2 regions of the Pseudarthrobacter sp. NPDC055928 genome follow, and region 1 is predicted to be linked to the other one. Evidence: riboswitches for the same ligand, from Rfam matches in the RefSeq annotation. Region 1 holds a riboswitch; the other holds the start of a gene.
What was found. Region 1 has a riboswitch for thiamine pyrophosphate ahead of thiC (phosphomethylpyrimidine synthase ThiC). Riboswitches for the same ligand answer to the same signal wherever they lie in the genome.
Positions count from the first base shown of each region.

Region 1 (5,038 bases):
ATCCTGGATATGGGCGATGTCCTGACCCTCATCGAGCAGGCGGAAAAGAACTGGGACAAGGACGAAGCAGCCCGGATGGCGAAGAAGTTCGCCGACCAGGAAGACTTCACCCTGGACGACTTCCTGGCCCAGATGCAGCAGATCCGCAACATGGGCTCCATGAAGAAAATGCTCATGATGATGCCGGGTGCGCAGAACATCCGCCAGCAGCTCGAGCAGTTCGACGAGCGGGAAATCGACCGCGTCGAGGCAATCGTCCGGTCCATGACCCCGCACGAGCGCGTCGCCCCCAAAATCATCAATGGCTCCCGCCGGGCCCGCATTGCCCGCGGTTCGGGCGTCCATGTCTCCGAAGTCAATGGGCTGCTCGAACGTTTTGCCCAGGCCCAGAAGATGATGAAGAAGATGGCCCAGGGCGGCGGCATGCCGGGAATGCCGGGCATGCCGGGAATGGGCGGCCCAGGCGGCGGCGCACGCAAGGGGGCCAAGAATGCCCCGAAGAAGAAGGCCCGCTCCGGTAACCCGGCCAAGGCAGCCCAGGAGCTCAAGGACGCCGAGGCGCGGCGCGCCGGAGCGGCCAAGGCGCTCCCCACGGGTGCGGCGTTTGGCCAGCAGTCCGGTGACTTCGATCCTTCGCAGCTGAACCTGCCCAAGGGCTTCGACAAGTTCCTCGGCAAGTAATCGCATCGCCCAACTGGGTAGCAGCAGATGTCGTTATGAGCGCTCAAAACGACACTTGCTGCTACCCAGTTGGGATGTCGGAGCCGTGGAATAGGGTTGGGTCATGTTCAAGCAGCGGGTAGTGTTCGTGCACGGCGCCGGAAGCTTCGGCTCGGCAGCCTGGCCCCGGCAGCACGGCATGGCACTGACCTACGACGCCCTGTTTCTCCGGCGCCACGGCTTTGACTCTGTTGCTGAACCGGTCGAGTCCTCCTTTGCGGAGGACACCGCCATCGTTTTGAGATCCCTCGCCGACGACGGCAGGGGCGCCGCCGGTGGCCACGTTGTGGCGCATTCCCAAGGGGCGATCTCCGCCATGATGGCCGCCGTCGAGCGCCCCGACCTGGTGTATTCGCTGACGCTTGTGGAGCCGGCCTGCCTGTCGTTGACCGCGGAACTGCCGGCGACGGCGGCGCACCGGGAGCTCATGCAGCCCCTCTTTGATGTCCGCCACCAGCTGAGTGACGAGGATTTCCAACGGGAGTTCGTCCGCCGCGTCTATGCTGCAGATCTCCAGGAGCCCGCCACCCAGGAGGAACGACGCTCCGCCCGGCGGCTCCGGCTGCAGGCCCCGGCCTGGGAGGCGCCGCTGCATATCGTCCCGGGCGTGCCAACGCTGGTGCTGACCGGCGGCTGGGAGCCGCTGTATGAAGAGATCGCCGGATACCTCCGCGAAACCGGTGCCCTGCACCGCATTGCTGCGGGCGGGCACCGGCCCCAGGATTCGGCGGAAGGCGATCACGCCATCCGGGCGTTCGTGGGCGACGTCAGCCGCGGCCGGTCAGCCCGGGCCTCCTGACGCGTTAGCGCGAAGGCACCTCCAGGTCAGGCAGGTAAACCTTCCCGCCTGCCGCGAGGAACTCCTCGCTCTTTTCTCGCATCCCGGCCGCCATCTCCGCCAGGGCTGCCTGGGATTCAGCCGAGCCGTACTCATCCCGGATGTCCTGGCTGATCCTCATGGAGCAGAACTTGGGGCCGCACATGGAACAGAAGTGGGCGGTTTTGGCCGGCTCGGCGGGCAGCGTTTCGTCGTGGAAGGCTTCCGCAGTGACCGGGTCCAGGGACAGTGCGAACTGGTCCCGCCAGCGGAACTCGAACCGCGCCTTTGACAGGGCGTCGTCCCGCTCATGGGCGCCGGGGTGGCCCTTGGCCAGGTCGGCGGCGTGGGCCGCGATCTTGTAGGTGATCACACCCGTCTTCACATCGTCCTTGTTGGGCAGGCCGAGGTGCTCCTTAGGCGTGACGTAGCAGAGCATGGCGGTGCCGTAGCGGGCGATCTCGGTGGCCCCGATGGCGGAGGTGATGTGGTCGTAGCCGGGTGCTATGTCCGTGACCAGCGGTCCGAGGGTGTAGAACGGGGCCCCCTTGCAGAGCTCCTGCTGGCGTTCCACATTCTCCCGGACAAGGTGGAACGGTACGTGGCCGGGTCCTTCCACCATCACCTGCACGTCGAATTCCCAGGCGCGCTGCGTCAGTTCAGCCAGCGTATCCAGCTCGGCGAACTGGGCGGCATCGTTGGCGTCCGCCGTCGCTCCCGGGCGCAGCCCGTCGCCGAGGGAGAAAGCGACGTCGTATTTGGCGAAAATTTCGCACAGCTCGTCGAAGTGGGTGTACAGGAAGTTCTCCTGGTGATGCGCGAGGCACCAGCCGGCCATGATGGAACCGCCACGGGAAACGATGCCGGTGACACGGTTGGCCGTCAGCGGCACGTAGCGCAGCAGCACTCCGGCGTGGATGGTCATGTAGTCCACGCCCTGCTCGCACTGCTCAATCACGGTGTCACGGAAGATCTCCCACGTCAGCTTGTTGGCCTCGCCATTGACCTTCTCCAGCGCCTGGTAGATGGGCACCGTGCCGATGGGGACGGGGGAGTTGCGGATGATCCATTCACGCGTGGTGTGGATGTCATCGCCGGTGGACAGGTCCATCACGGTGTCGGCTCCCCACTGGGTTGCCCACTGCAGTTTGTCCACTTCCTCGGCGATGGAACTTGTCACAGCCGAGTTGCCGATATTGGCGTTGATCTTGACCAGGAAGGCCTTGCCGATGATCATCGGCTCGGATTCCGGGTGGTTGATGTTGTTGGGGATGATGGCGCGGCCCGCCGCCACTTCGCTGCGGACCAGTTCCACGTCACAGTTTTCGCGGAGGGCAACGAACTGCATTTCCGGGGTGATGACACCCTGCTTTGCGTAGTGCATCTGGGTGACTGTCCGGCCGTCGACGGCGCGGCGGGGCACCGGCTGTGCTCCCTTCCACTCTGCGGAGGCTGCGCCGCGGCGGACTGCCGACTTGCCGTCGTCGAGCAGGTTCCGTTCCCGGCCGCTGTAGGGCTCGGTGTCGCCACGGGCCGCGATCCATTCCGAGCGGAACGGGTCCAGGCCCACTACCGGATCACTTCCAGGGCCGGCGGTGCGGTAGGTCCGGAAAGGGCCGTTCGCCTCGCCGTTGGGCGATGGTTCCAGCGCAATTTCCGTTACCGGAACCCGGATTCCGGTGGCCTCGTCACTGATGAACGCCAACGAATGGGATTTCAGCGACTGGGTTTCAGTGCCGGCTTTCCCCTTGGCCGTCTCATTTTGGGCAGCAATCAGCCGTGTTTCTGGTGTACTCAATGAATACTCACTTCCTTCGCCGGCATTACCCGGACAGGTTCAACGGTCGCAGGCTGCGTCAGCCTGATCTCAGCCCCTGCAAGGGCTCCCGTGTGGTCTAGATGAAGCTACCACAGGTGCGGGAGGGCACTCCTGACCGTGACGTGGGCGGGCTCTTCCGCGGATTAGGCTGTTGCCATGGCCGGAATCATCGAATTCAGCGGAACAGTGCTCACCGGACCGAATGAGGAACGGCGGGGCCTCTGGTCCGTCGACGGCCGTCTCACGTTCCACAGGCCCCCCACGTCCCCCGATGCTGTGCTTGGGGGCTGGGTCCTTCCCGGGTTCGTTGATGCCCACTGCCACGTTGGCCTGGGACCCGGCGGCGTCGTCCCGGATGCGATGGCTGAAGAACAGGCCCGCACCGACCGCGACGCAGGCACGCTCCTGGTCCGTGATGCCGGGGCGGCAAGCGACACGCGTTGGCTGCAGCAGCGTCACGACATGCCCAGGCTTATCCGCGCCGGGCGGCATATTGCCCGGTCCCGGCGCTACCTGCGGGATTTCGCCGTCGAGGTGGAGCCGGACGGCCTGGTGGAGGCCGTGCGGAAGCAGGCGAGGGCCGGCGACGGCTGGGTCAAGCTCGTGGGGGACTGGATTGACCGCGACGCCGGAGACCTCGCACCGTCGTTTCCCGACGCCGTCGTCCGCGATGCCGTGCAGGCGGCCCACGACGAGGGCGCACGGGTGACCGCGCACTGCTTCGCCGAAGCCACCCTTGACCAGATGCTCGACGCCGGCATCGACTGCATCGAGCACGCCACTGGATTGCTGCCCCGGCACGTTCCCCGGCTCGCCGCCCAGGGTGTCCCCATCGTTCCGACGCTGATCAACATCGACACCTTCCCGGACATCGCCCGCCAGGCCGAAGCGAAATTCCCGCGGTACGCCGAGCACATGCACGCGCTGTGGGAACGCAGGTACGAGCGCGTGTACGAAGCCTTCGCAGCGGGTGTGCGAATCTATGCCGGGACAGATGCGGGCAGCGTCATCCGGCACGGACGGATCGCCGACGAAATCCTGGCACTGCACCGGGCAGGCCTCCCTCCTGCGGCGGCCCTGGATGCTGCTTGCTGGGGTGCGCGGACGTGGCTCGGCGCTGAGGGGATCTCCGAGGGTGCCAGCGCCGATGTGGTGTTGTGCGGGGAAGACCCCCGGCGCGTCCCCTCCACTGTCGCCACGCTCCGGCACGTCGTGTTGCGGGGCGAGGTGATCCGCTGACCGTTGAAGATCACGCATCGTACAGCTGGGAATAAATTGAAGCTTCAAGTAATTTAGAAGAGTAGAGGCCTCCGAGATCCGGCGGCCGTTGGACCGGGAGTTTTCGATGACCGCAGAATCCACCAGCCAGGACCTTCTACCTGCCGAGCTCACCATGGGCACGGTGATGCTGAAGGTCGGCGACATGAAGCTCATGACTGACTACTACCAGCGCGCACTGGGCCTGGACGTGGTGGCCGAACAGGACGGTGGCCTCTACATGGGCCGGCTCGGAAAGCCGCTAGTGCATCTGGCCGCCGCCCCCGGGCTGACTCTTCCTGGCAGGGGCGAGGCCGGGCTGTTCCACACGGCGCTGCTCTTTGAGGACCAGGCGGCACTGGCGGCCACAGTCGCTACGGCGGCCCAATATGAGCCCCGCTCGTTCACGGGCAGTGCGGACCACT
Region 1 is NZ_JBHJZH010000002.1:18,661-23,698, reverse strand. Features, by position in the region: gene ffh (signal recognition particle protein) at 1-681, shown strand, start outside; gene ACFC25_RS03215 (alpha/beta fold hydrolase) at 785-1,519, shown strand; gene thiC (phosphomethylpyrimidine synthase ThiC) at 1,524-3,335, opposite strand; TPP riboswitch at 3,330-3,437, opposite strand; gene ACFC25_RS03205 (amidohydrolase family protein) at 3,513-4,595, shown strand; gene ACFC25_RS03200 (VOC family protein) at 4,702-5,038, shown strand, end outside.

Region 2 (5,038 bases), on a different contig from region 1:
CGGCGAACCGGACCTCACCATCAAGGTGGTTCGGGACGTCTTCAACGAGGACTTCTCCAAGCTGATCGTTTCCGGTGAGGAGGCCTGGGACACTATCGAGGCCTACGTCACGTACGTGGCCCCCGATTTGGTGGGCCGCCTGGAAAAGTGGACCAAGGACCAGGACATCTTCGCGGCCTGGCGGATCGACGAGCAGATCCACAAGGCACTCGAACGCAAGGTCTTCCTGCCCTCTGGCGGTTCGCTGGTTATCGACCGAACCGAAGCCATGACCGTGGTGGACGTCAACACCGGCAAGTTCACCGGCAGCGGCGGCAACCTCGAGGAAACGGTCACCAAGAACAACCTCGAAGCTGCCGAAGAAGTTGTACGCCAGTTGCGGCTCCGCGACATCGGCGGCATTATCGTCATCGACTTCATCGACATGGTCCTGGAATCCAACCGCGACCTCGTCCTGCGCCGCATGGTGGAATGCCTGGGCCGCGACCGCACCAAGCACCAGGTGGCAGAAGTAACGTCGCTGGGGCTCGTTCAGATGACGCGCAAGCGCATGGGCACCGGGCTGCTGGAAGTCTTCGGCGAGCAGTGCGAAACCTGTGCCGGCCGCGGCGTGGTCACCCACGACGATCCCGTGGAGCACCGTCGCGCCAACACGGTGGCTGCCGAGCACCACGTACAGCGTACGGACACTCACCGCACGGACACCCCGCGGCCCGACCAGCGCCCGGAAAGCCAGCGGGCCGACAGCCAGCCCGGCGCACGTGGCGACCGCAAGCGCCGCCGTGGACGCGGAGGCGTTCCCTTGGAGGCGGCACCGTCCGCACCGGTCCAGGTCCACACGGTCCACCCGGATCCCAGCGACGCCGAGCGGCACGCCAAGGCTGAGGCCACCAGGCTGGCCCTGGCCAACATCGCCGCGGCGGCGCACGCAGCGCACCTGCACGACGACGAGGTAGCCCACGCTGCTGGAGCCGCGGCGGCCGGAAGCCCTGCTGCAGCGGCAGCACGGACGACGACGGAGCAGGCCCACGCCGCCCCGGCAGCAACAGGCCAGGCACCAACAGGCCAGGCACCGGCAACAGCCCGCCAGCATGACGCCGACGCGTCCGGACGTCCTGCTGCCGTGCTCACTTTCGGCGGTGAGCAGGTGGCGCTGCCGTTCGTGGAGCACGCGGCAGACCAGCCGCAGCAGCCGGCCCTGACGCTCGACAGGCTCGCGGAAGCCTTCGCGCACCTCGGCGAGCCCGCCGTTGCCGCTCCGGAGCCTGCGCAGGCTGCCCCGCAGCCAAGCACCGACGTGCCGCGTGCTGCGGTAGAGGAGAAGGATTACTCAGACCACACCGCTGAGCAGTCCCGTACCCGCAGGCCCCGCCGCAACCGCAGCGCCAGCCGGGCCCAGGGCGCGGCAAACGCAACCTCGGTAGAACACCACGAGGCAACGCACGCAGCAGCCGGCGGCCACTCCCACGCGGCCAAGGCGCCTGAGCCGGCCACAACCGCCGCAGGCGACAAGAAACAGGCAGAGGCGCCAATCATCCTCGGGGTAGGAGTACCTGCTTCCGAGCTCTGATCCTCCGCAAAGGACATCAGCCAGGATGCCCGGACACGACCCTTCGCAGGGGCGCGTCCGGGCATCGCGCGTTAACGGCTTCATGTGACCAGGCCATTTGACGCCGGGCCGGGCACTGAAACGCTAGGCTTGGTTACCGACACGGGGTGCCGCGCAAGGGCCGGCTGAGATCCACACCCGTTGAACCTGTCCGGCTAGCACCGACGAAGGGATGTCTTCCTTGTCTTCAACTACTGTCCTGCCCCCGGCATCTGTACTCAGCCCGGCAGCGCCGGCCCCGGTCCTCCGGGACGTTCCGCGGGTGCTGTCCATCGCAGGGTCCGACCCGTCCGGCGGCGCCGGCATCCAGGCCGACCTGAAAAGCATCGCAGCCCACGGCGGCTACGGGATGGCCGCGATCACCGCGCTGACAGCGCAGAACACTCAGGGCGTCCGCGCGGTGCACGTGCCGCCGGCCGCCTTCCTGGTCCAGCAGTTGGAAGCCGTGAGCGATGACATCACCATTGATGCCGTCAAAATCGGCATGCTGGGCGATGCCGAGGTGGTGGCCGCGGTCCGCAGCTGGCTCGAAAAGGTGCGTCCCGGCGTCGTAGTCCTTGACCCCGTCATGGTGGCTACCAGCGGCGACAGGCTCCTGCAGGCGTCTGCCGAGGCTGCCCTCCGCGGACTGCTCCCGCTGGCGGACCTGATCACGCCCAATCTCGCTGAACTGGCCATGCTGCTCGGAGAGGCCCAGGCCGGCTCCTGGGCAGAAGCGCTGGAACAGGGCCGGCGGTTGGCGGCGGACACCGGCTCCACCATCCTGGTGAAGGGGGGACATCTCGACGGCGCCGCCTGCCCGGATGCCCTCGTCAATACCGGCGGACTGCTTGCCCAGGAAATTGTGGAGGTTCCGGGGGACAGGATCCCCACCCGGAACAGCCACGGGACGGGCTGCTCGCTATCGTCGGCCATGGCAACGGCACAGGCCCGGCTGGGGGACTGGGAGGCGTCACTGCGGCACGTCAAGCCCTGGCTGGCAGGTGCCCTGGAGTCCTCGGGCAGCCTGGACGTCGGTGCGGGAAACGGTCCCGTCCACCACTTCCACCACCTGCAGGCGGCCACAGGGCCTGCCCTGGAACCGTCCCCGCTCGGCGAGGGCGGCTTCGCCGAGCTCCTCCGTGCGGAGGCCACCGCAGACCTCGCCGCCATCTATGAGCTCGAGTTCATCCGGAACCTCGTGGCAGGAAGCCTGCCCGAAAAGCAGTTCGCCTACTACCTGGCCCAGGATGCCATCTACCTCAATGGATACTCACGGGTGCTGGCACGGACCAGCGCCTTGGCCCCCACCGAAGCCGCACAGCTGTTTTGGGCCCGATCAGCCCAGCAATGCCTGGAGGTTGAATCGGAGCTGCATCGGAACTGGCTCAGTACGCGAACCGTGGAGCCCGTCCTCGGTCCTGTCACGAAGTCGTATGTGGACCACCTGCTGGCCGCCTCCGCATCGGGCAGTTACGCGGTGCTGGTGGCAGCGGTCCTGCCCTGCTTCTGGCTCTACGCCGAAGTCGGACAGACCCTCCACGCGCAATTCCTTGCCGCGGGCGCCCCGGCGGACAACCCGTACGCCGAGTGGCTGCGGACGTACGCCGACGAGGACTTCGCGCAGGCCACCCGTACAGCTATTGCCCTGGCAGACGAAGCCGGACGCCGGGGCTCGGAGGACGAGCGTGCTGCCATGGTCGTCGCTTTCAACCAGTCGTGCCGTTTCGAAGTTGATTTCTTCGACGCGCCGCGGCTGCACGCCTGACGCTCCCCGGCCCATCCAGCCGGTACGATAGTCGGGCACGGTTCCGGATTGTCAGTGTTGCGCACGCTTGTGGCGCTTATCACGGACAGCCCGCCGGAACCAGCCTCATTTGCGGCCGAAGGCAAAATTAGCGTATTCTAGATCTTCGGTGCTTACGCCAACACTTGGGTTACGACCCCACGGCGTTGAGGCACAGCGAGAGCCCAGCCAAATATAGGCCCAGGTTCCGCACGCAAATCTAGTAATAAACGTCGAGAGAAGTGAGTTCCCAAGTGGTGTACGCGATTGTCCGCGCAGGCGGCCGCCAAGAGAAGGTTTCCGTTGGAGACTTCGTTACCCTGAACCGCGTCCCCGGTGGAGCCGGCAGCACCATTCAGCTGCCCGCACTGCTCCTGGTAGACGGTGACAAAGTCACCTCCGCCGCTGCGGACCTGGCCAAGGTAACTGTTACGGCTGAGATCCTCAATGACCTCCGTGGTCCGAAGATCGTCATCCAGAAGTTCAAGAACAAGACCGGTTACAAGAAGCGCCAGGGTCACCGTCAGGAACTGACCAAGGTCAAGATCACTGGTATCAAGTAACCTTCGTTACTGTTCAGGTTTTCAGCAGATTCCCCAGAATTTAGAGGCAGGCATTTCAAATGGCACATAAAAAAGGCGCGAGCTCCACTCGCAACGGTCGTGACTCCAACGCCCAGTACCTCGGCGTCAAGCGCTTCGGCGGCCAGGTAGTTTCCGCAGGCGAAATCATCGTCCGCCAGCGTGGCACCCACTTCCACCCGGGCGCCGGCGTAGGCCGTGGCGGCGACGACACCCTGTTCGCACTGACCCCGGGCGCCGTTGAATTCGGCACCCGCCGCGGTCGCCGCGTTGTCAACATCGTTGCTGCTGCAGCTGCAGAGTAACTAATAGTTCTGAAGCGGTGGAGCGGGCCATTTGGTCCGCTCCACTGTTCTTTTAACCGCATTACAATCGTCTTGGCGCTTTGCAGCGTCCAGGAAACAGCACTGAGGAGATCCACGTGGCGAGCTTTGTAGACCGGGTAGTACTGCACGTATCCGGCGGTACCGGCGGCCACGGCTGTGTCTCCGTCCACCGCGAGAAGTTCAAGCCCCTGGGCGGGCCCGACGGCGGCAACGGCGGCGACGGCGGCGACGTCATCCTCCGCGTGGACCACCAGACAACCACCCTGCTGGACTATCACCACGCCCCGCACCGGCACGCCACCAACGGCGGACCCGGCATGGGGGACTGGCGCGGCGGCAAAAACGGTGAAACCCTCATCCTCCCCGTCCCGGACGGCACCGTGGTCAAGTCCAAGGACGGCACCGTTTTGGCGGACCTCGTCGGCGAAGGAACGGAATACGTCGCGGCGGCCGGCGGCCAAGGCGGCCTCGGCAACGCCGCGCTCTCCTCCCAGAAGCGGCGTGCGCCCGGCTTCGCGCTGCTGGGCATCGAAGGTGAGTCCAGCGACGTCGTGCTGGAGCTGAAGTCCATTGCGGACATCGCCCTGGTTGGCTTCCCGTCCGCCGGCAAGTCGAGCCTGATCGCCGCCATGTCCGCGGCGCGGCCCAAGATCGCCGACTACCCTTTCACCACCCTGATCCCCAACCTCGGCGTGGTCCAGGCAGGCGATGTCCGCTTCACCATTGCCGACGTCCCCGGCCTGATTGAAGGCGCGTC
Region 2 is NZ_JBHJZH010000012.1:98,994-104,031, reverse strand. Features, by position in the region: gene ACFC25_RS15455 (Rne/Rng family ribonuclease) at 1-1,570, shown strand, start outside; TPP riboswitch at 1,703-1,799, shown strand; gene ACFC25_RS15450 (bifunctional hydroxymethylpyrimidine kinase/phosphomethylpyrimidine kinase) at 1,782-3,356, shown strand; gene rplU (50S ribosomal protein L21) at 3,629-3,937, shown strand; gene rpmA (50S ribosomal protein L27) at 3,997-4,260, shown strand; gene obgE (GTPase ObgE) at 4,377-5,038, shown strand, end outside.
Region 2: linked by a shared signal. The riboswitch ahead of ACFC25_RS15450 (bifunctional hydroxymethylpyrimidine kinase/phosphomethylpyrimidine kinase) and the one ahead of thiC (phosphomethylpyrimidine synthase ThiC) in region 1 are both predicted to bind thiamine pyrophosphate.